2 regions of the Microbacterium paraoxydans genome follow, and region 2 is predicted to be linked to the other one. Evidence: predicted binding sites of a transcription regulator. Region 2 holds the regulator's gene; the other holds the start of a gene.
What was found. The regulator HrcA, encoded in region 2, represses chaperone genes, less so after heat shock. The targets are predictions, from matches to a motif close to TTNGCACTCGNNNNNNNCGAGTGCNAA.
Positions count from the first base shown of each region.

Region 1: groES (co-chaperone GroES) is a predicted target of HrcA. The motif match lies at 6,927-6,953, and genes of this name have one in related genera.

Region 1 is NZ_CP064873.1:844,390-860,176, reverse strand. It holds gene IZR02_RS04095 (branched-chain amino acid ABC transporter permease) at 1-1,277, shown strand, start outside; gene IZR02_RS04090 (branched-chain amino acid ABC transporter permease) at 1,281-2,258, shown strand; gene IZR02_RS04085 (ABC transporter ATP-binding protein) at 2,248-3,246, shown strand; gene IZR02_RS04080 (ABC transporter ATP-binding protein) at 3,243-4,010, shown strand; gene IZR02_RS04075 (ABC transporter substrate-binding protein) at 4,076-5,332, opposite strand; gene rarD (EamA family transporter RarD) at 5,477-6,409, opposite strand; gene groES (co-chaperone GroES) at 6,544-6,840, opposite strand; gene IZR02_RS04060 (THUMP-like domain-containing protein) at 6,991-8,196, shown strand; gene IZR02_RS04055 (hypothetical protein) at 8,204-9,397, opposite strand; gene IZR02_RS04050 (hypothetical protein) at 9,381-10,502, opposite strand; gene IZR02_RS04045 (hypothetical protein) at 10,514-10,996, opposite strand; gene tsaD (tRNA (adenosine(37)-N6)-threonylcarbamoyltransferase complex transferase subunit TsaD) at 10,993-12,081, opposite strand; gene rimI (ribosomal protein S18-alanine N-acetyltransferase) at 12,078-12,566, opposite strand; gene tsaB (tRNA (adenosine(37)-N6)-threonylcarbamoyltransferase complex dimerization subunit type 1 TsaB) at 12,563-13,180, opposite strand; gene IZR02_RS04025 (flagellar assembly protein FliW) at 13,238-13,609, opposite strand; gene flgL (flagellar hook-associated protein FlgL) at 13,606-14,487, opposite strand; gene flgK (flagellar hook-associated protein FlgK) at 14,501-15,787, opposite strand, start outside.
Region 2 is NZ_CP064873.1:1,971,249-1,987,035, reverse strand. It holds gene IZR02_RS09555 (MFS transporter) at 1-628, shown strand, start outside; gene IZR02_RS09550 (alpha/beta fold hydrolase) at 620-1,351, opposite strand; gene IZR02_RS09545 (ABC transporter family substrate-binding protein) at 1,425-3,137, opposite strand; gene IZR02_RS09540 (ABC transporter ATP-binding protein) at 3,270-5,198, opposite strand; gene IZR02_RS09535 (ABC transporter permease) at 5,195-6,133, opposite strand; gene IZR02_RS09530 (ABC transporter permease) at 6,135-7,118, opposite strand; gene lepA (translation elongation factor 4) at 7,361-9,229, shown strand; gene IZR02_RS09520 (DUF1990 family protein) at 9,433-10,086, shown strand; gene hemW (radical SAM family heme chaperone HemW) at 10,086-11,303, shown strand; gene hrcA (heat-inducible transcriptional repressor HrcA) at 11,413-12,444, shown strand; gene dnaJ (molecular chaperone DnaJ) at 12,481-13,593, shown strand; gene IZR02_RS09500 (16S rRNA (uracil(1498)-N(3))-methyltransferase) at 13,596-14,324, shown strand; gene IZR02_RS09495 (HIT domain-containing protein) at 14,362-14,709, shown strand; gene IZR02_RS09490 (PhoH family protein) at 14,756-15,781, shown strand; gene ybeY (rRNA maturation RNase YbeY) at 15,778-15,787, shown strand, end outside.

The sequences.
Region 1 (15,787 bases), 1.1 Mb from region 2:
CGGCATCGCTCCTGCTCCCTCCCTCAGCGGCCTCCGCCGAGACCACGGACGACGGACAGGAGGTCACCGACTTCTACTTCGCCGGTGTCGTCACCAACGGCGACGAGCCCGTCGAAGGCGTCGTCATGACGATCGAGGGCAACGGCTTCGACGCCGAGACCGAGACGGACGCCGAGGGCAAGTGGCGCCTCTACGTGCCGGAGAAGGAGACGTACACCCTCACGGTGGACGAGTCCACGCTTCCGGACGGCGTGATCGTCGACGCGACGCAGCTTCCCGAGGGCATCCAGCCCGTCGCCGGCACCACCGCCTCGTTCGAGCTGGAGTTCGGTCTCACCGGGACGAAGATCGTCAACCTCTTCCTCGGCGAAGGCGAGCGGGTGACCGTCTCCTTCCTCGATCAGCTCCTGTCGCGCCTGGTGGGCGGTCTGAACTTCGGACTCCTGCTGGGGCTCGCCTCGATGGGCGCCGCGCTCATCTACGGCACGACCCGGCTGTCGAACTTCGCGCACGGCGAGATGGTGACGTGGGGTGCGGTGATCACCCTCGTCGTCACCTCCTTCTGGCAGCTCCCGCTGTGGGCCGGCATCATCGCCGCGGTCATCGGCGGCGCGGCGCTCGGCTGGGCGCTGGACGCCGGCATCTGGAAGCCGCTGCGGCGCCGTGGTCTGGGCGTCGTCCAGCTCATGATCGTCAGCATCGGCCTCTCGCTGGCCCTGCGCTACGGCCTGCAGTACATCATCGGCGGCAACACCTACCAGCTGCCCGGCGCGAGTCCGGAGCCGATCCGCCTCGGTCCGATCTCCCTGTCGTACATCGACATGATCGGCATGGCCACGAGCATCATCGTGATCCTCGGCGTCGCGTTCTTCCTCACCCGCACCCGCACCGGGAAGGCGACGAGGGCGATCTCGGACAACCCGCAGCTCGCCGCCGCCTCCGGCATCGACGTGGACAAGGTCATCCGCGTCGTCTGGATCCTCGCCGGTACCCTGGCCGCGATCTCCGGCATCCTCTGGGCGTACTTCCGCCCCGGCGTGAAGTGGGACATGGGCATGCAGATGCTGCTGCTGATGTTCTGCGCCATCACGCTCGGCGGCCTCGGCTCCGCGATCGGCGCGCTGATCGGCTCGATCATCGTCGGCCTCGCCGTCGAGGTCTCCACGCTCCTCGGAGTGCCGACCGACCTCAAGTACGCCAGCGCCCTCATCGCGCTGATCATCATCCTGCTCGTGCGACCGCAGGGCATCCTCGGACGCAAGGAAAGGTTGGGCTGACGCATGGACTTCGGAAGCATCTTCGGCAACACCGCCTCCTACCTCTTCAGCCCGACGACGATCGCCTACGCGCTCGCGGCCACCGGCCTCGCGGTGCACTTCGGGTACACGGGTCTGCTCAACTTCGGCATGGCGGCGTTCATGGCGATCGGCGGCTACGGCTACGCGATCTCGATCCTCACCTTCGGATTCCCGTGGTGGCTGGGCGTGCTCGTCGGCATCACCGGCGGCGCGCTCTTCGCCCTGCTGCTGGGCATCCCGACCCTGCGGCTGCGCGCCGACTACCTCGCCATCGCGACCATCGCGGCCGCCGAGGTCGTCCGCCTGATGTTCGTCACCGAGCTCTTCAAGGACTGGACGAACTCCGCGGGCGGTCTGTCCGGGTACCACCAGAGCTTCCGCGACGCCAACCCGTTCCCCCCGGGGACCTATGGCTTCGGCCCGTGGACGTACAACGCCAACGACCTCTGGGTGCGGGTGTTCGGACTGCTCACGCTCGCTCTGACGATCCTCGTGGTCTGGGCGCTCATGCGCAGCCCGTGGGGCCGGGTGCTCAAGGGCATCCGCGAGGACGAGGACGCCGTGCGCTCGCTCGGCAAGAACGTCTTCGCCTACAAGATGCAGGCGCTCGTGGTGGGCGGTGTGATCGGTGCGCTCGGCGGCATCGTCTTCGTCCTGCCGTCGGCGGTCATCCCCGGCAGCTACTCGACGTCGCTGACGTTCTTCCTGTGGACGATCCTGCTCCTCGGCGGCGCGGCCACGGTGTTCGGCCCCACGCTCGGCGCCGTCCTGTTCTGGGTGGTGTTCGCCTTCCTCGGCGCGCTCCTGCCCGCGATGGCCACGGCCGGCTACCTGCCCATGACGAGCGCTCAGGCCGACGTGGTGCGCTACATCCTCATCGGCATCGTGCTGATGCTCATCGTCGTGTTCCGCCCGCAGGGCATCCTGGGGAACAAGAGGGAGATGACCTTTGTCAAGTGAGAACGACGCGGCCGTCACGCCCGCGAAGAGCGCTCCCCGCGCCAAGACCACCGGCCTCGCCGCGGGTCCCGCCGCCCCCGGAGTCAAGAAGGTCGACCCGATCCTCGTCGTGGACGCCGTGCAGCGGCGCTTCGGCGGCCTCACGGCGGTCGACGTCGACCACCTCGAGATCCCGCGCGGCGCCATCACGGCGCTCATCGGTCCCAACGGCGCTGGCAAGACCACGCTGTTCAATCTCCTGTGCGGCTTCGACAAGCCCAACAGCGGCACGTGGTCCTACGACGGCAAGAACCTGTCCGGAATCCCGTCGTTCAAGGTCGCCCGGATGGGACAGGTGCGCACCTTCCAGCTCACCAAGTCGCTGTCGTTGCTGACCGTGCTGGAGAACATGAAGCTCGGCGCGAAGGACCAGCGCGGCGAGGGCTTCTGGGCAGGGCTGTTCCCCTTCCTCTGGCGCAAGCAGGAGCAGGAGATCGAGCAGCGCGCCCACGAGCTCCTCGTGCGCTTCAAGCTCGACGCCAAGGAGCAGGACTTCGCGGCGTCGCTCTCCGGCGGGCAGCGCAAGCTGCTGGAGATGGCCAGGGCCCTCATGAGCGACCCGAGCCTGGTGATGCTCGACGAGCCGATGGCCGGGGTGAACCCCGCCCTCACGCAGTCGCTCCTCGATCACATCCTCGACCTCAAGGACCTCGGGATGACCGTGCTGTTCGTGGAGCACGACATGCACATGGTCCGTCACATCGCCGACTGGGTGGTCGTGATGGCCGAGGGGCGCGTGGTGGCCGAGGGGCCGCCGGAGACCGTCATGGAGGACCCCGCGGTGGTGGACGCCTACCTCGGCGCCCACCAGGACGTGGACCTCGGCGCCGTCACCGGCCGTCTCCCGGTGATCTCCGACGCCGACGCGGAGCGCATCCGCGAGCAGATCGAGACCGAGGTCGAGGCCGAGGTCGAGGCCGAGGACGCCGCCGAGGAGGGCAAGGCATGAGCACCGCAACCCCCGCCGAGGGCGCCGCCCGGGCCGACGACGTGGTCGTCGAGCTGAAGGACGTGCACGCCGGCTACCTGCCGGGAGTCAACATCCTCAACGGCGCCAACCTCGTCGCCCGCCAGGGTGAGCTCATCGGCATCATCGGCCCGAACGGCGCCGGGAAGTCGACGCTCCTCAAGGCGATCTTCGGCATGGTGAACGTCCGCGAGGGCGACATCACGGTCAAGGGTGAGAGCATCGTCGGTCTCAAGGCCGACAAGCTCGTGCGCCGCGGTGTGGCCTTCGTGCCGCAGACGAACAACGTGTTCCCGTCGCTCACCATCCAGGAGAACCTGGAGATGGGCCTCTACCAGAACCCGAAGATCTTCGCGGAGCGACTCGAGTTCGTCAGCAGCATCTTCGCCGAGATCGGCAAGCGCCTGAAGCAGCGGGCCGGCTCGCTCTCCGGCGGTGAGCGGCAGATGGTGGCCATGTCGCGCGCGCTCATGATGGACCCCTCGGTGCTGCTGCTGGACGAGCCGTCCGCCGGTCTCTCCCCCGTGCGACAGGACGACGCCTTCATCCGCGTCTCCGACATCAACAAGGCGGGCGTCACGACGATCATGGTCGAGCAGAACGCCCGCCGGTGCCTGCAGATCTGCGACCGCGGCTATGTGCTCGACCAGGGCAAGGACGCCTACGAGGGCACCGGCCGGGAGCTGCTGAACGACCCGAAGGTCATCGGCCTCTACCTCGGCACCCTCGGGACCGACGCGGCCTGAGACGCGGCCCAGGAACGACGAAGGCCCCGGATGCCGAAGCATCCGGGGCCTTCGTCGTCGCTGCGTTACTTGATGCGCGAGGTGACGTTCTCGGAGTCGAACTCGTAGACGCCGATGGCAGCGCCCTTCGGGTCGTTGTTCTCGTCGAACGTGATCTCACCGGAGAGGCCGTCGTAGTCCGGCGTGCCGCCGTCGTTGATGATCGCGGCGCAGTCGGCGTAGTTGTCGCACTTCTCGCCGTCGCCGTCACCACCGGAGACGGTGATCATCTCCGCGGCGATGTCCGGGCCTTCGACCGAGCCGGCCTTCAGCGCGGCCAGAGCGATCAGCACCACGGCGTCGTACGCCTCGGCCGAGTACGTCACGGCGTCGATCGGGTCGTTGCCCTCGGCCGTCCAGACCGCGTTCAGCTGGTCGAGGAAGTCCTGCGGCAGCTCGGCGCCGGCGCGGGTGCCCTTCGAGCCCTCGAGGCTGACCGACACGTCCGCACCCCAGTCCTTGAGGTTGCCGTCGACGAGGTACAGCGACCCCGTGTCGACCCCGGCGTTGCCGAGCAGCGGCGCGATCGTGGCGAACTGGTCGTAGGAGACGACGGCGACCGCATCCGGCTTGGCCGCAGCGATCTCCGAGACCTGGGCGTTGAACTGTCCGTCGCCCTGGTTGTACGAGGCGTCGGCGACGACCTCGCCGCCGGTGCTCTCGAAGGTGGCCTTGATCGCCTCGAACAGCCCCGTGCCGTACGGGTCGTTCTGGTAGATGATGCCCAGCGTCTTGTGACCGTCCTCGGCGATCTCGTTGCCGAGCACCTCGCCCTGCAGGTTGTCGCTCGGCGCGGTGCGGAAGTACAGCGGGTTGATGCCCGTGAAGTCCGGCGACGTGTTGGACGGGGACACCGTCAGGATGTCCGCGCCCGCGTTGCCGTCGAGGATGAGCTTGGTGACGCTCGAGGACGCCGCGCCGATCATGGCGGTGATGCCGTCGTTGCGCAGGTTGGTGATGGACGTCTCGTAGGCCTTGTTGTCGAGGTCGCCCTCGTCGGCCGTGCTGAGGTCGATCGTGATGCCGGCGTCGGCCTCGTTGATCTGGTCCACGGCGAGCTGGACGCCGGCCTCCATCGGCGCGCCCAGGAACGCGAGCGTACCGGTGGCGGGCAGCAGCGAACCGAGCTTGAGCGTCAGGTCGGCGGCGGGCTTGTCGCCACCCCCGTCCGACGGCTCCGCGTTCGGCGTGCTGCTGCAGCCCGCGATGATGAGGGCGGAGGCGCTGACCAGCGCGATCCCGGCGAAGATCCTCGCGCTGCGCGAGCCCTTCAGTGCGTTCATGATGCTCCCTTGCGTAAACGAACGTGGATGGTGACCACAGTCGGGTGCTCTAACACTAGGGCGTGCGCCCCGCGCGCAGGAGGGGCAAGTATCTCGGTGCGTTAACGATCCAGGACCGCTGTTTCCGCCGGTGGGCGGGCGGGATCAGAGCCCCGCGGCGAGGGTGTCCCGACGGCCGCGCCGTGCGGCGAGGAGCAGATCGACGACGAAGACCGCGATCGCGATCCACACCAGGACGAACCCGATCCAGCGCTCCGGCGGCATCGGCTCGTGCAGCACGACGACCCCGATGAGGAACTGGAGGATCGGGGTGAGGAACTGCAGCATGCCGATGACGGCGAGGTCGACGCGACGCGTGCCGGCCGCGAACAGCAGCAGAGGGACGGCCGTCGCCACTCCCGCGAACGCGAGCAGCACGGCATGCGGCCCGCCCGCAGTCCCCATGGTCAGGCCGGCCGGCGTCGTCGCCACGATCACGAGCTGCACCACCGCGATGGGGATCAGCCAGAACGACTCGAGCGTCAGCCCGCTGACCGCGTCGACGGCGGGGCCGATCTTCTTCTTGATGAGCTCGTACAGGCCGAAGGAGGCCGTGAGCGTCAAGGCGATCCAGGGGACGTGGCCGTACGCCACGACGATGACCACGACCGCGATGGCCGCGATGCCGACGGCCACCCACTGCAGCCGGCGGATGCGCTCCTTGAGCACGAAGACGCCGAGCAGCACCGTCGTGATCGGGTTGATGAAATAGCCGAGCGCCGTCTCCACCACGTTCCCGCTCAGCGTGCCGAGGACGAAGACCTGCCAGTTGACGTAGATGAGGAGGCCGGCCAGGGCCGTCCACCCCAGCAGCCGCGGACTCCGGACGATCGCGAGGAAGGCGGCCCATCCCCTCGTGACCGTGAGCAGCAGGAGACAGAAGACGAAGGAGAGCAGCACCCGCCAGGCGACGACCTCCCACGGACCGGTGGGCTGCAGCAGGAGGAAGTAGAGGGGCAGGACGCCCCACAGCAGGTAGGCGCTCCCGGCGTAGGCGACGCCCGCCGTCCGGGTGGCGCGGGTCGTCTCAACGGTCACCGCACAACCCTATGCCTGCGCCGCCGGGCGACGCGCCGTTCGGGACGCAGAAGAGGGCCCGGATGCCGATGCATCCGGGCCCTCTTCTGCGGACCGGGTTCCCGTCCGGCGAGCGGAGGGAACCGGGTGTGCGATCAGCGGACGACGACCGCCAGGACGTCGCGAGCCGACAGGACGAGGAACTCGTCCGCGCCGAACTTCACCTCGGTGCCGCCGTACTTGCTGTAGAGCACGCGGTCGCCGACGGCGACGTCGAGCGGAACGCGGTTGCCGTTGTCGTCGATACGGCCGGGGCCGACCGCCACGACCTCGCCCTCCTGGGGCTTCTCCTTGGCGGTGTCGGGGATGACCAGGCCACTCGCGGTGGTCTGCTCGGCCTCGACCTGCTTGATGACGATGCGGTCCTCGAGCGGCTTGATGGAAACCGACACGGTCTACCTCTTCTTTCTTGACGCTGACACGAAAGACTCGTTCGCACTCTCAACCCGAGAGTGCTAATGCCAGTGTAGGCGGTCGGCTGGCACTCATGCAATGCGAGTGCCAACCCCGCTCCGGCGGCCACCGGGTCCTAGGGTGGGAGGGTGGAGATGTCCGAGCTGCGCGCCCTGCTGACCCCCGCCGGCCTCGAGCTGCTCGATGCGCTCGGGCCGGTCACCTCCACCGCCGAGGCGGCCGCAGCCGTCTCCCGGCTGCGCGCCGCCGGCCACTCCCCCGACCTCGTCTCCGCCGTCGTCGGCCAGGCGCACCTGCGCGCCAAGGCCACGGCGAAGTTCGGCCCGTTCGCCGCCCGCATGCTCTTCACCCGCGCGGGCCTCGAGCAGGCCACCCGCCTCGGAGTGGCCGCCCGCCACGCCCAGCGGATCCGCCGGGCCGGCCTCACGAGCGTCGCCGACCTCGGCTGCGGGATCGGCGGCGACGCCCTCGCGTTCGCCGGCGCCGGACTGGCGGTGCACGCCGTGGACGCCGACGAGGTGACCGCGGCCCTCGCCGCCTACAACCTCGCCCCGTTCGGGGACGACGCCACAGTGCGCCACGCGACCGCGGAGGAGGCGCTCGGGGAACCGGTCCCCGGCCAGGCGATCTGGATGGACCCCGCCCGCCGCACCTCCGGGCACAGCGAGACCCGGCGCGTCTCCGCCGACGTCTACTCGCCGTCGCTCGACTGGGCGTTCGCCGTCGCCGCGCAGCGCCCCACCGGGATCAAGCTCGGCCCCGCCCACGACCGCGACGCCCTGCCCGCGGACGCGGAGACGCAGTGGGTCAGCGCCGACGGGAGCGTGGTCGAGCTCGTGGTGTGGTCGCGCGAGCTCGCGAGGGAAGGGGTGCGGCGCTCCGCTCTCGTCATCCGCGGCGAGCGCTCGCACGAGCTCACCGGATCCGCGGATGCCGAGGACGCGCCGGTCCGTGCGCTCGGGGCCTTCCTCCACGAGCCGGACGGGGCCGTCATCCGGGCCCGGCTCATCGGCGACGTCGCCCGCAGCCTCGATGCGGGGATGCTCGATCCGCGCATCGCGTACCTGACCTCGGACGCCGCCCTGACGAGCCCGTTCGTGCAGTCCTTCCGCGTCCGGGAGACGCTGCCGATCACGCCGAAGACGATCAACGCGGCCCTGAAGACCCACGGCATCGGCCGCATCGAGATCAAGAAGCGCGGGGTGGACGTCGATCCGGCGGCCTTCCGGCGCAAGCTGACCCTGCGCGGCGACGCCGAGGCGACCCTGATCCTCGCCCGGTTCGGCGATCAGCGCCGCGCGATCCTCGCCGACCGGGTGCCCGCCGCGGACTGAGAGCGGGTCAGCCCTCCGGGTCGCGGCCCGGGATGTCGACGCGGATCGGATCCCCGGGCGGGCCGGTGGTCACGAGGTAGGACTCGCCCGTCGCCGCGTCGACGACGGCGGGGCCCGAGGTCACGGTGAGGTAGGGCGTCTGCCAGCGCGTGAAGTCCACCTCGATGACGGATGCCGACAGCAGTTCCCCGGTCTCCTGATCGACGTCGAGGAGCTGCACGCGGAGCCCGGACTGGACGGCTTCGTCGATCGTGGCGCATTGACGCGAGCCGTCGGCGTCGACGATCAGGCAGCGCTGGGAGGGCCCGCTCTCCGTGCTGCGGTCGCCGAGCCAGACCGGCTGCTCGCGGAACGACCCGAGGACGGAGAGGTTGAGGTTGTAACCGTCGCCGACGAGCTCCTCCGCCCTCGCGCGCTCCGCCTCGCCGAACTGGGCGACGAGCGTGGAGCTGCCTCCCCAGCGCTGGATGCTCACCATCGGCTCGTCCGTGGTGGAGAAGAGCATGACCGCCGTCACGCTGTCGAAGGAGAAGGAGCTCTCCTCGTCGTCCGCGGAGGAGACCGGCACGGGGAGCGAGGCGTACAGGCCCGTCCCCACCTCCTCCCCGGCCAGGCAGGTCGACTGGGAGTCGGCGCCCACGTCGAGGATCAGGCACCGGGTGGCCCCGTCGTCCTGTGTGGCGAACCAGGCGAGCGCCCCCTCCGCCTCTCCCACCGGGCGGACGGAGCCGGGATCGTAGTCCTCCCCGGCGAGTTCGATCCGCCGGTCCTCCTGCGCCTCCGTCAGGGGGAACGCGTCCGGTCGCGGGGCGAACAGCGCCCACCCGGCCCCCACGCCGATCGCGAGGAGAGCCGCCGACGCCACGAGGACCGGCACGAGACCGCGGCGGTTCGCGGCCGGCGCCTCGGACGCGGAGACGTCCTCCGTGTCCTCCGGCGCGGCGTCTTCCGCGACCGGCCCTTTCTCCGGCTCCGGGAGAGCGTCCGCGACCTCCTTCGCACCGCCGGGGTCCGGGGGTGCGGACGTCGCCGGCTCCTCGGACGCGGACAGGGCCGTGCGGCGGCGCTCCGCCTGGAGCTCCTCCAGCCGGAGGGCTGCGGCAGCGTCGAGCCCGCCGTCACGGCCGTATGCCGCACGCTCCAGCGCCCGGCGCTCCGCGTCGTCGTCTCTGGACTGGGGTCGGTCAGTCTCCTCCCGCACCGACGTCGCTCCCTTCTCGGATGATCACGAAGGACGGGGAGCCACCGCCCGGCAGCTCGTAGGTCGTCAGGCCGCCGGTCTCCGCGTCGGTCAGCTGCAACCTCAGCCGACCGTCGTGCTCCTGCAGCGTCTCCGTCGTCTCACAGGCTTTCGGCGCGTCCGGTGTCGCCCCGTCGTAGACGAGGCACTGCCGCCCCGTCTCGGCCTCGGAGGCCGTCCAGATCGGGACGTCGCGGTCGTACCCCACGACCCAGATCGAGTGGGGGTCGAACCCGTCCTCGACCAGACGCGCGGCCGTGCGGGTCTCTTCCTCGTTCGCATAGGTGATGCCGCTGCCCTCACCGGAGCCGAACTCCGAGACGCCGACGGCCACCGCCGGTTCGCCGTCGGGCGTGAGGAGCAACTGCGCCATGACCTGTCGGGTGTACTCGTCGTCCCGCTGCGTCGTCACCTCGCCCCACAGCCCTTCCTTCTGGACGGCTTCCCGCTGGTTGCAGCTCGGCGTCGTGCTCTCCGCCGATCCGAGGACCAGGCAGACGCTCGCCCCGCCGTTCTGTGTCGCCATCCAGACGACCGCGCCCTCCTCCGTCGCGACGGCGCGCACCGATCCGGGGTCGTACTTCCCGGATGCGATGAGTTCGGACTGCCACCCCTGCTGCTCGGCGCTGAGCGCGACCGCGGCACCGCCGGTCCGGCCGAAGGCGAGCCACCCGATGCCGAGCCCCAGGAGGACCATGACGACCGCGGCGAGCGCGAGCATCCCGCGCGAACGGTGCCGCGCCTCGGTCACGGCGGGGCGGTCGGTCCGGGTGGCGTCGTCCACGGGCTCGTCGTCCGGCACCACGGGAGCGTCGTCTCCTGTCGGAGTCTCGCCGTCGTCCGGCACAGTGGCGAGGGAGTGCCGGGACCGCGGAGGACCGGGCTGCCGGGTCTCCTGCACAGAGCCGGCCATCGGATCCGACGTGCTCGGTCCCGGAGACGGACGCCGCCGGGCATCGTCGAGCTGTCGCAGGCGCGCGGCCTCCGCGTCCGTGAGGCCTCCGCCCGGGCCGAAGGCCTTGCGCTGCAGGGCCCTGCGCTCCTCGACATCGTCGTCGTCCGTCATGGCCATCCCGCCTAGCCGAGTCTCTCGAACTGCATCCCCGCCCAGACCAGCCAGCCGAGGCTGTACACGGTCGCGCACAGCCCCAGCACGAGCGCCCAGCGCGCGATCGCGCGGTTCTCGACGGGGCGGCGCAGCGACATGATGGCGGCGATCACGGCGACGACCGCGACCGGGATCCCCCAGCCCACGAAGAACGATGCGCCGAGCGCGACGATCGCCGCAAGCAGCGCCCACGGCGCCAGCCGCGTGTCGTCCACGGGCACGGGCTCGGACGCCGGCTCCCAGGCGTCCTCCTCCCCGTGGTCGAGGTCGGGCCCGCTCACGACCACGGGCTCGATGCCCACCGGGCCCGTGGGGAGCTTCGTGTAGCCCTCCCGCGGAGCTCCGGGAAGGCGCGCGGTCCCGGCCGGGCGCTCGACCTGCCCGCTCGCGCGCTCGACCCGCGCGCGGGGGGCGACCCCGTCCGGTTCCGGTTCCTGCGCGAGCCCGGTCACGCCGGCACCGCCTCCGCGACCTGGATCTCCGTGACCGGCAGCGTCGAGTCCGCGCCGAAGCCGAGGGTCGAGGCGGGACGCCCCGATGCGATGAGCTCGGCGGCGAGCGCGGCGATCATGGCGCCGTTGTCCGTGCAGAGGGACAGCGGCGGGATGCGCACGGTGACCCCGGCCTCGGCGGCCCTCGACAGCGCGACCTCGCGGAGCCGGCGATTCGCGATCACGCCGCCCCCGAGCAGCAGGCGCGGCACCCCGAGGTCGGCGCAGGCGTTGAGCGCCTTGGTGACGAGGACGTCGACGACGGCCTCCCGGAAGCTCGCGGCGACGTCGGCGATCGGCAGCTCGCGCGCGTCGGCGCCCGCGGCGGCGTTCTCCGCCTCGAAGCGCTCGACCCAGCGGGCGACAGCGGTCTTCAGCCCGGAGAACGAGAAGTCGTAGCGATGCTTCGCGAGGTCCGAGGCACGCGAGAGCCCGCGCGGGAAGCGGATCGCGTCCGGGTCTCCGCCGACCGCGGCCCGGTCGATCTCGGGGCCGCCGGGATACGGCAGGGACAGCAGCCGGGCGACCTTGTCGAACGCCTCGCCCGCGGCGTCGTCCACGGTCTCGCCGAGCAGCTCGACATCGGTCGTGAGGTCGCGCACGTGGAGCAGGGAGGTGTGGCCGCCGGAGACCAGCAGCGCGATCGTCGGGTACTCCAGCGGCGCCGCATCCGGGGTGAGGATGTCGGCCGCGATGTGACCCACGAGGTGGTTGACCGCATACAGCGGCTTGTCGAGGGCGACGGCGAGTCCCTTCGCCGCTCCCACGCCGACCATGAGCGCTCCGGCGAGGCCGGGGCCGCTCGTCACCGCCACCGCATCGAGGTCGGCGAGACGGACGTCGGCCTCGGCCAGGGCGGCGTCGATGGCCGGCTGCAGCGCCTCGAGGTGCGCGCGGGCGGCGACCTCCGGCACGACGCCGCCGTACCGGGCGTGCTCGTCCATGCTGGAGGCGATCGTGTTGGACAGCAGCGTGCGCCCCCGCACGATGCCGATGCCGGTCTCGTCGCAGCTCGTCTCGATGCCGAGCACCAGGGGCTCACTCATGCGGTCGCCTCCTCCGGCGTATCGGCGGGCGCCGGGTGGCGGCGCAGGTCCAGACGCATCACGATCGCGTCGACGTCGTCCGGCTGATAGTAACGGGGGCGCCTGCCGATCTCCTCGAAGCCCTCCGTGCGATACAGCCCCTCGGCCGCCGGGTTGTCGGCGCGCACCTCGAGGAACACCTCGTGCGCGCCCCGGGCGGCAGCCGTCCGCAGCAGGGCACGCAGCAGCGCGCGCCCGCGCCCCTGCCCCCGGACCTCGGCGAGGAGGGCGATGGTCTGGATGTCGGCGTCCGCGCCGCCCTGCAGGGCTCGGACCCCGCCGTAGCCGACGATCGCCCCGCCCTGCTCGTCGACGAGGTAGCGGCCGTGCGGGCTCGCCAGCTCGCTCGCCATGGTCTCCCGGCTCCACGCGTCGGTCGGGAACGAGCGCTCCTCGATGGCCATGATCGCGTCGAGGTCGTCCGGCCGCGCGTCCCGGAGCGTCATGCGCCCACCTTCTTCGGGGCACCGGGCAGGGTGACGTCCGGATGCCGCAGGTAGAGGGGCTCCTCGCCGGCGAGGACCCGGCCGGCGGCGAGCGCCCGCGCCCCCACCCGGGCGAGGTCGACCGCGGACAGCGTCGTCACGTCCACCCGGCGGAGGCCCGCGAGATGCTCGTCGGCGTCGGCGGCGCGCACGAGCACGGTGTCGGCGATCGTGCGCGGGATCCCGTCCTCGTCCTGCCCGTCGAACACGGTGACGGCGACCTCGCGGCGGCGGGCGTCGGTGACGACGGCGAACGGTCCGGTCACGGTGGCCTGGATCGTGAGCGCGGCCGCCGTGTGGCTGGGGACCGGGACGACGGGGACGCCGCGGCCGAGGGCGAACGCCCGCGCGGTCGCGATGCCGATGCGCAGCCCGGTGAACGGGCCGGGGCCCATTCCCGCCACGACGTGCGTGATGCCGTCGGACCCGCCCTCGCGGAGCACGTCGCGCACCAGGTCGCCGATCACCTCGGCGTGGCCCAGCGGGTCGGCGGTACCGGCCTCGGCACGACGCGTCCCGTCCGGGTCGATGAGGGCGACGGCGGTGCCAAGGGAGGTGTCGACGGCGAGGATCACCTCTCCAGGGTAGTCGTCACCCCGCCCGTCACGGCCGGCGATCCGACCCCGCACGGGTCAGCCCAGCGGCGCCCGCACGGGGTAGTCCTGGCCTTCGAGGATGACCTGCGTCGCCGCTCCCGTCGCCCGGTTCACGACGACCGGTGCCAGCAGGTTGACGCTGACACCCTCGGCGGCGGGGTGGGCGACCACGAGCACGAAGGCGTCGTCCGCCGAGGAGAGAGCGAGGTCGGCGACCTGCGCGTCCGTGAGGGTCGGCGCGTACTCCGTGAGCACGGTGTTCGGGTCGACCAGGTAGAGCCGCAGGGCCTCGTCCTCGACCGCCCGCATCGCGAAGAGCCCGTCGGCGCCCTCGACCGGTGCGAGGGCGAAGTCCACATGGGGTGCCAGTCCGGGCGGCGGGGCCGTGAAGGTGAGCGCGGCGGTCATCGCAGGAAGTCCATCAGCGACGGCTGCAGCACGCGCGCGTTCACCGCGAGCGCCGAGCGGTACACGAGCTCCTGCGCCTGCAGGCGGATGAGCACCTCGACCGAGTCGACGTCCTCGACCGCGGCGCGGCGGGACTCGAGGGACACGGAATTCTGCACTGCCGCCTCCTTGGCGCGTTCGATCTGAGCCTGCCTGGTGCCGACCGCGCCCTGCACGCCCAGCATCGCCGTGCGGCGGTCGTCGATCTCCGCGAGCCGTGGTCCGACGTTGGTGCCGGAGCGGAGGTCGGCGACGATGCGGTCGACGAGGGCGAACACCGAGTCGTCGCCCGTGCCGAACACCGCCGCCCCGTCGGTGTCGACGCGGACGGCCGCCGCATCGGACACACGTCGCGTGACCTCGGAGCCGGCGACGCCGCTGTATGAGTAGTCGGCGGCGAAGGCCGCCGTGTCCGAGGTACCCGCGAACACGGACCGCCCGAGCAGCCGGGTGTTCGCCTGCCAGAGCAGCTCATCGCGGATGCCCTCCAGCTCCACCGCGAGGGCCTCCTTCGCCGCGGCGTCCAGCGCCCCGTCGTTCGCTCCCTGCGCGGTGAGGTCCCGCACCCGCGAGAGCAGCGAGGTGCTGGAGGTGATCGCCGTGTCGGCCGCGGTCACCCACGCCAGGCCGTCGTCGATGTTGCGCGCATACTGCTCGGTGCGGCGCTGCTCGGCGTGCAGGGCGAGGGCGGCAGCGGCCGCGGCCGGATCGTCCGAGGGCGCGGCGAACGCCTTCTGCGACGTGGCCTGCTCCTGCAGACGGGCGAGCTCGGAGAGGTTGGACTGCAGCTGGCGCATCGCCGTCTGCGTCATCGTGGTCTGGGTCACGCGAGAGATCATGGGGCTCCTCCGGTCAGCGTCCGACGACGCCCGTGCGGTTGATGAGGACGTCGAGGGCCTCGTCGACGGCGGTGAGCACGCGGGCCGCCGCCTGATAGGCGGTCTGGTACGTGAGGAGGCTGATCGTCTCCTCGTCGCCGTCCACGGCCGCGACCGACTGCTGGGCGCCGACGGCGCCGACCGCCGCCGCATCCGACGCCTTCGCACGCTGCACATCGGCCGCGGTGGACACGCCGAAGCGGGTCACCTGGTCGGTCCACAGCGCATCCGGAGAGGTCGCGCGCTGCCCGATCTGGGAGATGAGGTCGGCGTTGGTCGCGTCCTTGGAGCCCGCTCCGGGCGCGGCGAGGGCCAGGTCGGCCGCCGAGGTGACGGCCACCTGCAGCCCGAGCGCGGCGGAGCCGGTCGCCGGCAGCGTGAAGAAGTCGCCCCCGGGCTGTCCGGACGCCGTGACACCGGCGCGGTGCTGCGCGTTGAGCGACTCCGCCAGCGCCGTGGCCACCCGGTCGTAGGTGGCGGCGAGCTGTGCCAGCATCCCGCCGTCGGCGGCCGGGGCGAGCACCGCGAGCGAGCCGCCGAGCTCTCCGCCGTCGACCACGAGGGGAAGATCCGGGACCGACTCCCAGACCACGCCGACGCGGGGTGCGCCGTCGATCGTCGCCGCGCCGGTCAGGGCGAGGTGACGCGCGTCGCCCCCGGAGACCAGGGCGTTGCCGCCGAGGCGGACCGTGAGCGTGCCGTCCGCCTCCACGGTGGCGGTGCCGCCGGCGAGCCGGGCCACGTCCTCGGCGAGCAGATTGCGGCGGTCGGTGAGCTCGTTGGCCGAGCGGCCCGAGGCCAGAGCGTCGCGGATCTCGGTGTTCAGCACCGCGATCTGGTCGGCCGCGGCGTTGACCTGGCTGACGGTGCGCTCGGCCGTTCCCCGTGCGGCCGTCCACTGCGCGGCGACGGTGCGATAGCCGCCGGAGATGTGGGCGGCGAGCTCCTTCGCCGACTCCAGGATGCTCGCGGCCGCGGCCCCCGAGTCGGGGGTGTTGGCGAGATCCTGCCACCCCGCCCAGAAGTTCGTCAGCCGGTTCGCGAGGCCCTTGTCCGTCGGTTCCGCGAGCGCCGACTCGGCGGTCGTCGCGGCGAGCGCGCGGGTGGCCCAGTAGCCGGAGGCCCCGAGGGTGTCGCGGACCCGGGCGTCGAGCAGCGCGTCGCCGAGGCGGGACACCCCGTCGATGGAGACGCCGTTTCCGGGGAGCGCGCCCATGCTGAAGCGCCCCGTCTGCGCGACGGCGGCGATGGAGGAGGTCTC
Region 2 (15,787 bases):
GGAGGCGCTGCGCCCTCAGCGCATCGGGCGGCCCCGCCTGGCGTCGCTCCGCGACCGCGACTTCGCCTGGATGCTCTCGGGCCGGCTCGTCACCAACATCGGCAACGCCCTCGGCACGGCGCTGTTCCTTTTCTTCCTCCTCCACGGGCTCGGACAGGAGAGCACGACCGCACAGGACAACCTCCTCCTGCTGATCGTCGTCTACACGGTCTTCGTGGTACTCGCCTCCGTGATCACCGGGATCATCTCCGACCGCACCGGGGAGCGCCGCCGGCTCGCCGTGGGGGCCACGGTCGTCCAGGCGGCGTCGGGTGTGGTGATCGTGGCTCTGCCCACCTTCGAGATGACGATGATCGCCGCCGCGCTCATGGGCGTCGGCTACGGCGCCTTCTCGACCGTGGGGCTCGCGTTCGCGGCCGACCTGCTCCCGGATGAGCAGGACCACGCGCGCGACCTCGGCATCGTGAACGTCACCGCCGCCCTCGGACAGCTCATCGGGCCCGTCCTCGGGGCCGGCCTCGTCGCGCTGGCCGGCGGGTTCTGGCTCGTCTTCCTCGCGGCAGCCATCCTGTCGCTCGTCGGCGGAGCGCTCACCGCCGCCGCGCGGCCTCGGGTGCTCTCAGCCTGACGCCGTGCGCTGCTCGATCGTCGCGATCGCGAGGGAGAGGACGGCGTTGAACACCCGCGGGCGCATGGCCGTGATCAGGTGCGTGGTCCGTGGCACGACGATGAGCTCCGCCTCCGGGGCCAGGCGCCGGAACAGGGGTTCGTTAAGCCGGAGCTGATCGTACTGGCCGTTCACGAACCAGAGGGGCACCTGGATGCGGGGGACGGCGGCCGCCACATCCAGGGTGGCGAGGCTGCGCAGCGTCTGGTCCTGGATGTCGAGGGCGTACCCACCGGCGGCGAAGTCTCCGCGATTCTCCTCGGGGATCGTCGCGGCGAGCATGCGCTGCGTCAGCCACATGCCACGGTCGGGCAGGGAGTCGACCGCCCGGGCGAACAGGCGGTACGCGCGCAGCCCGGCGCCGCGGGGAAGCGAGGTGCATGCGGCGGCGACGAGTCCGTCGACGGGCGGAGGCTCAGCGCCACCGGTGTACGCGAGCGAGAGCAGCCCGCCCATGGAGTGGCCGACCAGCAGCACGGGGCCCGTCTCGGCCGCGGCGCGGACGGCCGCATCGATCGTGTGCAGCGCCTCGTGGAGGGTGAAGTCCTCGTCCATCCGGCTGCCGTGGCCGGGGAGGTCGACGGCGGTGACGGGGAGCCCGCGTGCCCCCAGGTACTCGATCTGCGACCGCCACATGGTGGCCGACGTGCGGATGCCGTGCACGAGGACGGTCTGGACGGTCACGCCTTCAGCATAAGGAAAGCGGGGCCGGTGGATGGACCACCGACCCCGCTTCGACACGAGGTGTCAGAGGATGTTACTTCTCCCAGCCGACGTTCTCGACCGGCGTGACGCCGAACAGGTCGAGACCGACGTAGGGCTCCGGCGTGAGGTTCGCCAGGCCGTTCTTGACCACGTAGATCGAGGGGCCGCTGTACAGCGGGATGAGGCCCCAGGTCTGCTCGATGATCTTCGGCTCGAGGTCCATCGCCGCGGTGGTCCAGGACTCCGCGTCCTTCTGGCTCTCGACCTCGTCGGCGATCTGCTGGTCGATCTCCTCCGTGCCGGTCGCCGACAGGTTCAGACCGCTGTCGGAGCAGTAGAGCTGGCAGAACCAGGCCGGGCCGAACGGGTCGGAGTCGGTGAAGCGGAGCGAGACGACGTCCCAGTTCTTCGTGGTGAAGTCGCTGGAGAAGTCGGCGGAGGCACGGACATCGATCTTGAGGTCGATGCCGATCTCCTTCTGCTGCGCCTGCAGCGACTTCGCGAGGGCCTCGATGGTCGGGTCCTCACCGAAGATCGGGAAGGTGACGGAGAGCTTCTCGCCGTCCTTCTCGCGGATGCCGTCCTCGCCCTCGGTCCAGCCGGCGTCGTCGAGGAGCTTCTTGGCGCCCTCGACGTCGTGCTTCAGACCGGCTTCGGCGAACGAGTCCTTGTAGCCGTCCTGGAACGAGTACAGGTTGAGCGAACCGGCGACCGGCTCCTCGTAGCCGAGGCCGTTCCACGCGATCTGCTTCTGCTGGTCGACGTTCACGCCGAGGAAGAACGCCTTGCGCACGTCGATGTCCTCGAACTGCGGCTTGTCGGCGTCGACGAGCAGGACCGTCTTGGCGGTCTGCTGCGCACGGCGGACGACGGTGTCGTCCACTTCCTGGACCTGCTTCAGGCGGTCGTTGGTGTTGGCGCCCACCATGTCGATCTCGCCGTTCTTGAAGGCGTTGATCGAGGCGTCGGGCTCCATGGCCGTGAAGGTGACCGTGTCGAGCAGCGGCGCGTTGCCCCACCACTCGGGGTTCGGCTTGAACGAGACGAAGCCGCCGTTCGCGTCAAACGTGTCGACGGTGTACGGGCCGGCGCCCCACTCGGGGTGCATGTTGCCGATGAAGGCCTCGTTGAACACGGCCGGGTCGGCGATGTCCGGGTGCAGGACGCCACCCGTGAGGAACGCCATGGACGGCCAGGCGTAGATGCCGTCGAACGTCACGACGGCGGTCTTCGCGGTGTCACCCTGCTCGACGGTCTTGATCTGCTTGTAGCCGTCGGTCGCGTTCGGGTTGAAGCCCTCGTCGTAGGAGCGGTTGGCCTTCCACGTGGCGTCGACGGACGTCCAGTCCATGTCGGTGCCGTCGTTGAAGTGCGCCTCGTCCTTGAACGTGAAGGTGATGGTCGTGTTGCCATCCTCCTCGCCGATCTCGTACGCGTCGAGGTAGGCGTCGTTCTTCGTGACCTCGCCCTCCGGCGAGACCAGGAGGATCTGCGGCATGTACCACGACCACAGGCGAGCGGTGTCAGCACTGGCATCGCTGTTGAAGCCGTTCAGCTGCTCCGGGATCTCGTTGATGGGGAAGTTGACCTCGCCACCTTCCTGGAGGTTGCTGCGGTCCTGCGGGTTGTAGTCGGCGGTCTTGGTCTCGACCTTCTCGCCGTTGTCCCCGCCACCGGTGTTCCCGGAACCGCTCGCGCAGCCCGCGAGGGCGAGTGCGAGGGCGCCGCCGACCGCGACCGCCCCCAGCAACTTCTTGTTCTTCATGGTGCTCCTTTCGCCTTTCGGCGTTTCATAAAGGGAAGACTAGTTCGCGCTGTATCCCGGAACACGGCGCTGCGGTGAATGCCGCCTAACCGTTATCGGACGGTGACCAGGAACGCGCGCATGGGATCCGGGTCAGACCGTCGCGGGCTTCGTCGACATCGTCTCGGCGTCGAAGACCACCCGCTCGCGGGTGCGCTCGATGTCGGGATCCGGCACGGGGATCGCCGACAGCAGCGCCTTCGTGTACGGGTGCTGCGGGTCGTCGAAGACCTGGTCGACGTCGCCGTGCTCCACGAACTCGCCGAGGTACATCACGGCCACGCGGTCGGCGATGTGACGCACCACCGAGAGGTCGTGCGCGACGAAGAGGTACGACAGCCCGAGCTTGGTCTTGAGCTCGTCGAGCAGGTTGATGACGCCGGCCTGGATCGACACGTCGAGCGCGGACACCGGCTCGTCGAGCACGACGATCTTGGGGTTCGTCGACAGGGCCCGGGCGATGCCGATGCGCTGCCGCTGACCACCCGAGAACGCCTGCGGGAAGCGGTCGCTGTGCGCGGGGTTGAGCCCGACGAGGTCCATGAGCTCGTCCACCCGCCGGTGCGCCTCCTCCTTCGGCGTGCCGATCGCGAAGAGCGGCTCCGAGATGATGTCGGCCACCGTCATGCGCGGATCGAGGGCTCCCATCGGGTCCTGGAAGACGATCTGGATGTCGCGGCGCAGGGCGCGCTCGACCTTGCGGCTGTGGATGTCGTTGACGCTGGTGCCGGCGATGACGATGTCGCCGTCGGTCTGCTTGACCATGTCCATGATCTGCAGCAGCGTGGTCGTCTTGCCCGAGCCCGACTCGCCGACGATGGCCATCGTCTCGCCCTCGCGCACGTCGAAGCTGATGCCCTTGATCGCCTGGACCTCGCCGACCTTGCGCTTCAGGAACGCGCCCTTGACCAACGGGAACGTCTTGCGGAGGTTCTTCACCTCGAGCGTGATCGGCCGCTCCTCGCGGGGCGTCCGTGTGAGGTCGCTCTCCGGGACGGGGCGGACGGGGTAGACGGGCAGGCCCCCGAGGAGGCCGCCGTCCTCGATCTCGTGCGCGCGGATGCAGGCGGCCTGGTGCAGGTCGCCCGAGCCCGTCGGCACGGGGAGCAGTTCCGGCTCCTTGGCGCGGCAGGCGTCCATGACGATCGGGCAGCGGTCGGCGAACGGGCAGGCGTCCGGCAGGTTGATGAGCAGCGGCGGGTTGCCCTTGATGGGGGTCAGCGGCTCCTTCTCGGCCTTGTCCACGCGGGGGATGGCGCCGAGCAGGCCGATCGAGTACGGCATGCGGGTCTTGTGGAACAGCTCGCGCACGGGCGCGTGCTCCACGGGCTTGCCGGCGTACATCACGAGCACGTCGTCGGCGGTGCGGGCGACCACGCCCATGTCGTGCGTGATCATGATCACCGCGGCGCCGGTCTCGTCCTGCGCCTTCTCGATGAGGTCGAGGATCTGCGCCTGGATGGTGACGTCGAGGGCCGTGGTGGGCTCGTCGCAGATGATGAGCTTCGGATCGTTGGCCATCGCGATGGCGATGACGACGCGCTGCCGCATGCCTCCGGAGAACTCGTGCGGGAAGGACTTCATCCGGCGCTCGGGCTCGGTGATGCCGACGAGCTTGAGCAGCTCGACGGAGCGGTCCCAGGCGTCCTTCTTGGACAGGCCGCGGTGGACCGTGAGGGCCTCGATGAGCTGATCGCCGACCGTGTAGACCGGCGTGAGCGAGGTCAGCGGGTCCTGGAAGACCATCGACATGCCGTTGCCGCGGATGACCGACAGCTGCTTGTCGCTCATGCCGACGAGCTCCTGCCCGTCGTACATGATCGAGCCGGTGACCTTGGCGTTCTCGTCGAGGAGACCCATGATCGCGAGCGAGGTCACGGACTTGCCGGAACCGGATTCGCCGACGATGCCGAGGGTCTTGCCGGCTTCGAGGTCGAAGGAGACGCCGCGGACGGCGTCGACACGGCCGGCCTCGGAGGCGAAGCTGACCTTGAGGTCGCGGACGGAGAGGACGTTGGTCATGCGCGGCCTCCAGCAGCCGAGGTGGGATCGAGGGCGTCGCGCAGGCCGTCGGCGATGAGCGCCATCGACACGGTGAGCAGGGTCAGCGCCGCCGCCGGGAAGTAGAACAGCCAGGGCGCCGTGGTCAGCGAGCTCGAGCCGGCGCCGATGAGGGCACCGAGCGACACGTCGGGGATCTTGACGCCGAAGCCGAGGAAGGACAGGCCCGTCTCCGTCACCACGGCGTTGACGACGCCGAGGGTGAAGTTGATGACGAGGAGCGAGCCGATGTTGGGCAGGAGGTGGCGGAGCACGATGCGCATGCCGCCGACGCCCATGTAGCGGGAGGCGCTGACGTACTCGCGCTCGCGCAGCGACAGGGCCATCGTCCAGATGACGCGGGCGGGGAAGTACCACCCGATCACGAAGATCATGATGAGGGCGATGACGCGCCAGTCACCGCCGGCCTTGTTCGAGATCATCGCGAGGATGAGGAAGCTCGGGATCACCATCATGAAGTGGATGACCAGGAGCGAGATGCGCTCGGTCCAGCCGCCGAAGTAGGCCGCGGCCGTGCCGACGAGCGCGGACACGATCGTGACGCCGACGGAGACGGTGATGGCGATCATGAGCGACCGCTGCAAGCCGACGGCGACCTGGGCGAAGAGGTCGTTTCCGGCGTTGTTCGTGCCGAACCAGTGCTCCGCGGACGGGGGAGTGCTGAGGTTCAGGAAGTCGAGCTCGATGTGGTCGTACCGGGCGATGAAGGGCCCGACGATGGCGAACAGCACGAGGACGACGAAGATCACGAGGCCGATGAGGGCTCCGCGGTTCCGGGAGAAGCGTCGCCAGTACAGCGTCCACTTCGACAGCCGCTTGGTGGCGACGCGGGTGGTCTCGGGGCCGGCGGTCTCCGGCTCCGGGTGGATGGTCGGGTCGAGCATGTCGGTGCTCATGTCAGCTCACTCTCACGCGCGGGTCGAGGACGACGACGGCGATGTCGGCGAGGATGGCGCCGATCGCCGTGAGGACCGCACCGAAGGCGGCGATCGCGACGGTTCCGTGGATGTCGTTCTTGGTGATGGTCTCGATGAAGTACCGGCCCATGCCGTTCCACGCGAAGATCGTCTCGGTCAGGACCGCTCCGGTGAAGATCGCGGGGATCGTGAAGGCGACCTGCGTGGCGACGGGGATGAGCGACGTCCGGAGCGCGTGCTTGCGGATGGCCTGCTGCTTGGTCAGGCCCTTCGCGCGGGCCGTGCGGACGTAATCGGCGTTGATGTTGTCCAGCAGGAGCGACCGCTGCAGGAAGTGGATGCTCGCGTACCCGGTGAGCACCAGCGCGATCGTCGGCAGCGTCAGGTGTTGCAGCACGTCTATGAGGGTGGGGAAGAAGCCCTCGACCCCTTGGCTGGCGTTACCGGTCACGTAGAAGATGCGGGTGCCGGTGGCGTTGTTCAGGCCGATCGCGAGCAGGACGATCGCGAACGCCGCGACGACGATCGGGATGTTGAGCGTGATGATGCTCGTCGCCTGGCCGATGCGGTCGGCGAGCTTGTACTGCCGAGACGCGGTGTACACGCCGAGCGCGATGCCGAGGACCGTCGTGAGGATCGTCGCGCCGAGGACGAGCTCCGCGCTGACCCACATGCGGTAGGCGACCTGCTCGTTGACGGATCCGCCCGTCGGGCTCACGCCCCAGTCCCAGCGGAGCAGGATGCCGGTGAGCCACGTCCACCACCGCTCGATGAGCGGGACGGTGTCGCTCAGGTTGCGGGGAGCGAGGGTGTTCACGATCTGCTCTTCGGTGAGCGGAGGGCGACGACCCACGTAGTTGCTGCGCGGATCGAGGAAGCCCCACGCGAGGAAGTAGGTGAGGTTCGTCGCGACCACGATCATGAGCAGCCAGCCGAGGGCACGGCGCGCGAGGTACTTGATCAAGGGGGATTTGTCTTTCTCTTCTCCAGACGCGCTCGGGGTCTGCCGACGCAACGCTGAGCCGGGCGGATGATCGGGTTTCATCCGCCGTTCCGCGCGACGCGACAGCCCTCACGGAGTCTGTGACGGAGTCGTATCGCTTACGGGATCCGGTGTCACGGATTGATCCCGGGCAACTTCGGGAGACTATCACCGATACGCACGAATGGGGATTATGAGGACCCTCACCGTAGAATCGACGGGACATGTCCCCACGCGCTCTCACCCCGCTTCAGCCTGCCGCGACGCCGGCTGCGCAGATCCGTAATTTCTGCATCATCGCCCACATCGACCACGGCAAGTCGACCCTGGCCGACCGCATGCTCCAGATCACCGGCGTGGTCGCGGAGCGGGACATGCGCGCCCAGTACCTCGACCGCATGGACATCGAGCGGGAGCGGGGCATCACGATCAAGAGCCAGGCGGTGCGGATGCCGTGGGCCCTGGGGCAGGCGCAGGGCCCGGACGAGGTGTTCGCGCTCAACATGATCGACACCCCCGGTCACGTCGACTTCACGTATGAGGTGTCCCGGTCGCTGGCCGCGTGCGAGGGTGCCATCCTCCTCGTCGACGCCGCGCAGGGCATCGAGGCCCAGACGCTGGCCAACCTCTACCTCGCGCTGGAGAACGACCTCCACATCATCCCTGTCCTCAACAAGATCGACCTCCCCGCCGCAGACCCCGAGAAGTACGCGAAGGAGCTCGCCTCGCTCATCGGCGGCAAGCCGGAGGACGTGCTGCGCGTGTCCGGGAAGACCGGCATGGGGGTCGAGGATCTGCTCGACCGGATCGTCGAGGAGATCCCGGCTCCGGTGGGGGATGCGGACGCACCCGCGCGGGCCATGATCTTCGACTCCGTGTACGACGCCTACCGCGGCGTCGTCACCTACGTGCGGATGGTCGACGGCAGCCTCTCGCCCCGCGAGCGCATCCAGATGATGTCCACCGGCGCGAACCACGAGGCCCTCGAGGTCGGCGTGTCGAGCCCGGAGCCCACCCCGACCAAGGGTCTCGGCGTCGGCGAGGTGGGCTACCTCATCACCGGCGTGAAGGACGTGCGGCAGTCGAAGGTCGGCGACACGATCACGAACGCGCGCAAGCCCGCGGCGGAGGCGCTTCCCGGCTACACGGACCCGAAGCCGATGGTGTTCTCGGGCATCTACCCGATCGACGGCAGCGACTACGCGGAACTGCGCGAGGCGCTCGACAAGCTCAAGCTCTCCGACGCCTCGCTGCAGTACGAGCCGGAGACCTCCGTGGCGCTCGGCTTCGGGTTCCGCTGCGGCTTCCTCGGCCTGCTGCACCTGGAGATCGTGACCGAGCGCCTCTCGCGCGAGTTCGGCCTCGACCTCATCACCACCGCCCCGAGCGTGATCTACGAGGTCGTGACGAGCGACACCGGCGAGACGGTGACCGTGACGAACCCGAGCGAGTACCCGGACGGCCGTATCGGCTCGGTGTCGGAGCCGATGGTGAAGGCGGCGATCCTGCTGCCCAAGGACTACGTCGGCACCGTCATGGAGCTGTGCCAGTCGCGGCGCGGCACGCTGCTGGGCATGGAGTACTTCTCCGAGGAGCGCGTCGAGCTGCGCTACAACATGCCCCTCGGCGAGATCGTGTTCGACTTCTTCGACCAGCTCAAGTCCAAGACGCAGGGCTACGCCTCCCTGGACTACGAGCCGTCGGGGCAGCAGGAGGCCGACCTGGTCAAGGTCGACATCCTCCTGCAGGGCGAGAAGGTCGACGCGTTCAGCTCGATCGTGCACCGGGACAAGGCCTACGCCTACGGCACGATGATGGCGGAGCGGCTGCGCAAGCTCATCCCTCGCCAGCAGTTCGAGGTGCCGATCCAGGCCGCGATCGGTGCGCGCATCATCGCCCGGGAGACGATCCGCGCGATCCGCAAGGACGTGCTCGCCAAGTGCTACGGCGGTGACATCACCCGCAAGCGCAAGCTCCTCGAGAAGCAGAAGGAGGGCAAGAAGCGCATGAAGATGGTGGGCCGCGTCGAGGTTCCGCAGGAGGCGTTCATCGCTGCGCTCTCCGGCGACGTCGAGACCAAGGACAAGAAGTAGCCCACCCCGCTGAACTTGTCGAAGCGCGCGGTTCTCAGGGACCCACCCTTCGACAGGCTCAGGGACTCACCCTTCGACAGGCTCAGGGACCCACCCTTCGACAGGCTCAGGGACCCAGCATCAGGGGCCCAGCCCTCCCGGGGATGTGACGGCGTGCGGCGCGGGGGGTGTTCGCTCAGGGAACCCGAAGTAGGCTGGATCTCATGCGGCGCGGGACTTTCCGAGACGACACGGTGGACTATGCGGCCGTGGGTGCGACCCACGCCCCCGATCTGATGCAGTACCCGCCGGAGCGCAGCATCCCGGCGGAGGAATCCTGGCGGATCGGCAGTGGCGAGGAGCGTTTCCAGACGGCCGGCGAAGCCCTGCTGTCGTGGACGGCGCAGCGTGCGGCCGGGCTGTCCGTGGAAGACGTCCGCCCTGCTCCCGGCCCCGCCTATGCGGGCGTGAGCTTCGACGCCGAGGGCAATCCGATCGCGCCGAGCAAGCGGGATGTGGAGCCGCGCTACGACGCCGAGGGGATGCCCTTCGTGGGCGCGGGCATGACACTCCACCTCCGCGGTCGCGTCGGCGGCATGCGCGCCGACTCCGAGCTGCGTGTGATCTCGGTCACCGAGGAGACCCGGCGAATCGGTTTCGTGCTGGGCACGGTCGGGGGCTCCGTTGTGAGCGGCGAGGAGTCGTTCGACGTGGACTGGCGCGAGGACAACGACGAGGTCTGGTTCACGGTCCGGGCTTTCGACGCCCCGAACACGCTGCTCTATCGGCTCGTCCCCGCCCTGATGAAGCGCCGCCGTCGCGAGCTGTTCGCGCGCTACCTCCGCGCGATCTCCCCGCTCTACGCGACTCCGGTGTGATGGCGGGACCACTTCCGCTCGGGGATCCGGCGCCCGCGGACGGGCGACTCCCCGCCGATCTCCCGATCTCCGTCGAGACGCCGTTCTCCGCCTACCTGCACATCCCGTTCTGCCGCGTGCGCTGCGGCTACTGCGACTTCAACACGTACACGTCCGGTGAGCTCCGCGGGGCGAAGCAGGAGGACTACGCGTCCACCCTCATCGGCGAGATCGCCCTCGCGCGTACGGTGCTGGACGAGGCCGGAGCGCTGCGCCCGATGGACACGGTGTTCTTCGGCGGCGGCACGCCCACGCTGCTTCCCGCGGGAGATCTCGCCCGCATGCTGGGAGCGGCCACCGCGGCGTTCGGACTCGCACCGGGCGCGGAGGTCACGGTCGAGGCCAACCCCGACACCGTGACCCCGGAGGTCGCGCGCATCCTCGCCGAGGCGGGGGTCACGAGGCTGTCCATCGGCATGCAGTCCGCCGTCCCGCACGTCCTCGCCGCGCTCGACCGGACGCACCGGCCCGAGAACGTCCGCACCGCCGTCGCCGCGGCGAAGGAGGCAGGACTCGCGGTCAGCGTCGACCTCATCTACGGCGCACCGGGGGAGAGCCTCGCCGACTGGGAGGCCTCGCTCGACGCCGCCCTCGCCCTGGAGTCCGACCACGTCTCCGCGTATGCCCTCATCATCGAGGACGGCACGAAGCTCGCGCGACAGATCCGTCGCGGTGAGGTGCCGACCCCGGACGACGACCTGCAGGCGGACATGTACGAGCTGGCGGACGAGCGCCTCGCCGCCGCCGGGTTCGAGTGGTACGAGGTCAGCAACTGGGCCCGCAGCGAAGGGCAGCGGTCGCGGCACAACCTCGCGTACTGGCGGGGGAGCGACTGGTGGGGTTTCGGCCCCGGCGCCCACAGCCACGTCGCCGGACTCCGGTGGTGGAACGTCAAGCACCCGGCGGCCTACGCGCAGCGACTGGCCGCCTCGTCCTCGCCGGCGGCCGGGCGCGAACGTCCGGACCCGGAGGCGCGGACCCTGGAGCGCATCCTCCTCCTCAGCCGCATCCGTGAGGGGATCGCGGTGACCGACGTCCCGGAGCAGAACCGGGACCGCATCGCCGGCCTCATCGCCGACGGGCTCATCGATGCGCCGGCGGCGATCCGCGGGCGCGTGCAGCTCACGCTCCGCGGCCGCCTCCTCGCCGACGCCGTCGTGCGCGAACTGACGGATTGAGCGGCTCCACCGGCGCTGCCCCGCCTTCGGAGATCTCCCGGTCGCAGGAGGTAGGATTGGCACTCAGGGCAGCAGAGTGCCAGCATCCGGTCGGCGGGAAGGGGAAGCCATGGTCACAGAGCGAGGGCTGCAGGTCCTCCGCGCGATCGTGCAGGACTACGTCGAGACGCACGAGCCCGTGGGCAGCCGTTCCATCGTCGACCGGCACTCGTTCGGGGTCTCGGCCGCGACCATCCGCAACGACATGGCGCAGCTGGAGGACGAGGAGCTGATCACGGCTCCGCACACGTCGTCCGGGCGCGTCCCCACGGACAAGGGCTACCGGGTGTTCGTCAATCACCTCGCCCAGCTCCGTCCTCTCTCCACCGCTCAGCGTTCCGCCATCGAGTCGTTCCTCGCCGACCCGGCCGACCTCGACGACCTGATGGTCCGGACCGTCCGCGTCCTCACGCAGCTCACCGGCCAGGTCGCGCTGGCGCAGTATCCGTCGTTCGCGCGGGCGCACGTGACTCACGTGGAGCTCGTGACGCTGGCCCCGAACCGGCTCCTCACGGTCCTGGTGACGGACGCCGGTGGGGTGTCGCAGCGGATCACCGCTCTGCCGGACGCGATCGACGAGGCCGACCTCGCCGTGCTGCGCGCGCGACTGTCCGCCCTCATCACCGGGCAGGCGATCGCGGCGGCCTCCGACCGGCTTCAGGCGCTGCTCGCCACGGAGGAGACGCCGCAGGATCGCGTGCTCCGCACCCTCGCCGGCGTCGTGATCGACGAACTCGGCGGCTTCCGGCAGGAGCGGCTCGTGATGGCCGGAGCAGCGACCCTGGCGCGGCGCGAACAGGACTTCCGCGGCAGCATCCACCCCCTCCTCGAGGCCATCGAGGAGCAGGTCACGCTGCTGCGGCTGATGAGCGAGATGGTGCCGGACGAGCACGGCCTCGCGGCGAGCATCGGCACCGAGAACGCCTCCTTCGGGCTCGGCGAGGCATCGATCGTCGCCAGCAACTACGCGGCGCCTTCGGGGACCGCGCGGGTCGGCGTCATGGGCCCGACCCGGATGGACTATCCGAGCAACCTCGCGGCAGCGCGGGCGGTCGCCCGCTACCTGTCACGCATGCTCGACGACGACGAGGCCGGCCGCTGACGCGGCCCCACGGAAATCACACGCAGAAAGGCGATTGTGGCGGACCACTACGAGGTTCTCGGGGTGTCCCGGGACGCTTCCACCGACGAGATCAAGAAGGCGTATCGGCGCCTGGCACGGCAGCTCCACCCGGACGTGAATCCGGGGGAGGAGGCTGCGGAGAAGTTCAAGCTCGTCACGCACGCCTACGACGTGCTCAGCGACGAGGAGTCGCGCCGCCGGTACGACATGGGCGGCGGTGACGGCGCGAACAACTTCGGAGGCTTCGGAGGCTTCGGCGACATCTTCGAGACGTTCTTCGGCGCGTCGCAGGGTGGCGGACGCGGCGCCCGCCCGCGGTCGCGGCGAGAGCGGGGTCAGGACGCGCTCGTCCGGGTCACCCTCGACCTCGGCGATGTGGTCTTCGGTGCACACCGCGACATCGAGGTCGACACGGCCGTGCTCTGCGAGACCTGTCAGGGCTCGTGCTGCCAGGAGGGCACGTCGCCCGTCACCTGCGACATCTGCGGCGGCACGGGGCACGTGCAGCGTCAGGTGCGGAGCCTTCTCGGCAACGTCGTCACCTCCCAGCCGTGCGGCACCTGCGAGGGCTACGGCACGACCATCCCGTACCCCTGCGGCACCTGTGGCGGGCAGGGACGCGTCCGCTCGCGCCGCACGGTGTCCCTCGACATCCCGGCGGGCGTCGAGACCGGACTGCGGCTGCAGCTCCCCGGCTCCGGCGAGGTCGGCCGCGCGGGCGGCCCGAACGGCGACCTCTACGTGGAGGTCACGGTCAACCCGCACCCCGCCTTCAGCCGTGACGGCGACGACCTGCTCGCCACGCTCGAGGTGTCCATGACCGACGCCATCCTCGGCACCGAGACCTCGATCGAGGGACTCGACGGGGAGGTCGACCTGGAGATCCGCGCCGGCGTGCAGTCCGGTGACGTGCTGACCATCAAGGGCCGAGGCATCACGCCGCTGCGCGGCACCCAGCGCGGCGACCTCCGCGTCGGCGTGCAGGTCGTCACCCCCACCAAGCTCGACTCCGCGCAGCGCAAGCTCATCGAGGACTTCGCCAAGAAGAACAAGGCGCCGGGCCCGCAGCTCGCGCAGTTCCAGCAGGGCCTGTTCTCCAAGCTGCGCGACCGGTTCCGCGCCCACTGATCGTGGCGCTGCACTTCCTCGTCGAATCCGCGGGTGATGCCGCGGTGGGTGGCCTCGTCTCCCTGACCGGGGCCGAGGCGAAGCATGCGGCCGTCGTCCGGCGGCTGCGCGTCGGCGAGGCCGTCACGGTCGGTGACGGTCGGGGCATCTGGCTGACCGGCGTGGCCGAAGAGGTGTCGCCGTCGCGCGTCGATGTCCGGATCACCGCGCGCGTCGAGCACGAGCCGGCGAGCCCGCGCCTCGTGCTCGTGCAGGCGCTCGCAAAGGGCGACCGCGACGAGCTCGCCGTGCAGGCCGCGTGCGAACTGGGCGTCGATGAGATCGTGCCGTGGCAGGCGGGTCGCAGCGTGTCGCGCTGGGAGGGGCCGAAGGCGGTGAAGGGACGCGAGCGCTGGGCGACGATCGTCCGCGAGGCCGCGAAGCAGGCGCACCGTGCCTGGGTACCCGAGGTGGCCGCCCCGGAGACGACCGCACAGCTCGCGACCCGCGCGGCGACGCAGCGCGTGCTCCTGCTCGACCCGACCGCGCCCGCGCGGCTCTCCGCCCTGGTGCCGGATGACCGTGACCTGGTGCTCGTGGTGGGTCCGGAGGGCGGGATCGCTCCGGAGGAGCTCGAGAAGCTCACCGCCGCGGGCGCCGAACGCGTGCTGCTCGGCGACACCGTGCTGCGCACGTCCACGGCGGGCCCCGCGGCCATCGCCGTGCTGTCCGCGGCCCTCGGGCGCTGGTGACCGGCCGCGCCGCGCGTCCCCCCAGTAAGCTGAGAGCATGAGCGAACCCTCGATCTTCACGCGCATCCTCACCGGGGACATCCCCGGGGAGATCCTGCTCGACACGGGCCGCGTCTTCGCGATCCGCGACATCGATCCGCAGGCGCCGCTCCATGTGCTCGTCATCCCCAAGACCGAGGAGTACCGCGACGTGACCGAGCTCGCGGCCGGGGATCCCGCGCTGCTGGCCGAGATGGTAGCCGCCGCCAAGCGCGTCGCGGAGGAACACGCCAACGGCGAGTACCGCCTCATCTTCAACAACGGCGCGACCGTCGCGCAGTCCGTCTTCCACGTGCACGCCCATGTGCTCGGCAACCTCGAGGAGAACAAGCTCGTTGGCTTCTGACGATCAGGAAAACGTCACCGAACGGCTCTACGCCGACGGCGTCGCGATGGTGCAGCTGCTCGGACCGCAGGACCGTCTGCTGCGGATGCTCGAGCGCGAGCACCGCGACGTACAGGTGCTCGTGCGCGGCAACGAGATCACGCTCACGGGCGCGCGCGAGGCCGTCGCCAAAGCCAAGACCCTCGTCGACGAGCTCCTCACGATGACCAAGGCCGGGCACGATCTCGCCCCGAGCGACGTGTCCAGCTCGGCGCGCATGCTGCGTCAGGACGGTGGCCCGCGGCCCAGCGAGGTGCTGGGCGAGGCGATCCTCTCCACGCGCGGCAAGGTGATCCGGCCGAAGACCCTCGGTCAGAAGGAGTACGTCGACGCGATCGAGGAGAACACGATCGTGTTCGGCATCGGTCCGGCCGGAACGGGCAAGACCTACCTGGCGATGGCGAAGGCGGTCCAGGCGCTGCAGCGCAAGGAGGTCACCCGCATCATCCTCACCCGTCCGGCGGTCGAGGCGGGGGAGCGCCTCGGGTTCCTCCCCGGCACGCTCACCGACAAGATCGATCCGTACCTGCGGCCGCTCTACGACGCGCTCAACGAGATGATGGATCCGGAGATCGTGCCGCGCCTGATGGCGACGGGCACCATCGAGGTCGCGCCCCTCGCGTACATGCGCGGGCGCACCCTCAACGACTCCTTCGTCGTGCTCGACGAGGCGCAGAACACCACGCCCGAGCAGATGAAGATGTTCCTCACGCGTCTCGGGTTCGGCACGAAGATGGTCGTCACCGGCGACATCACCCAGGTCGACCTTCCGCAGGGCGCCTCCGGCCTCCGCCTGGTCACCCGGGTGCTCGACGGCATCGACGACATCCACTTCTCCCGTCTCACCAGTGACGACGTGGTCCGGCACTCCCTGGTGGGGCGCATCGTCGACGCCTACAGCGAGTACGACGAGCGGCGCGTGGCGCAGCGGGCCGAGCGCGAGCAGGCGCACGAGTTCGCCAACCGCGCCGAGCGCCGCGGCGCCCAGCGACCCGGACCACGCGACCGCATGCCGAAACGAGGGCTCTCATGATCGAGA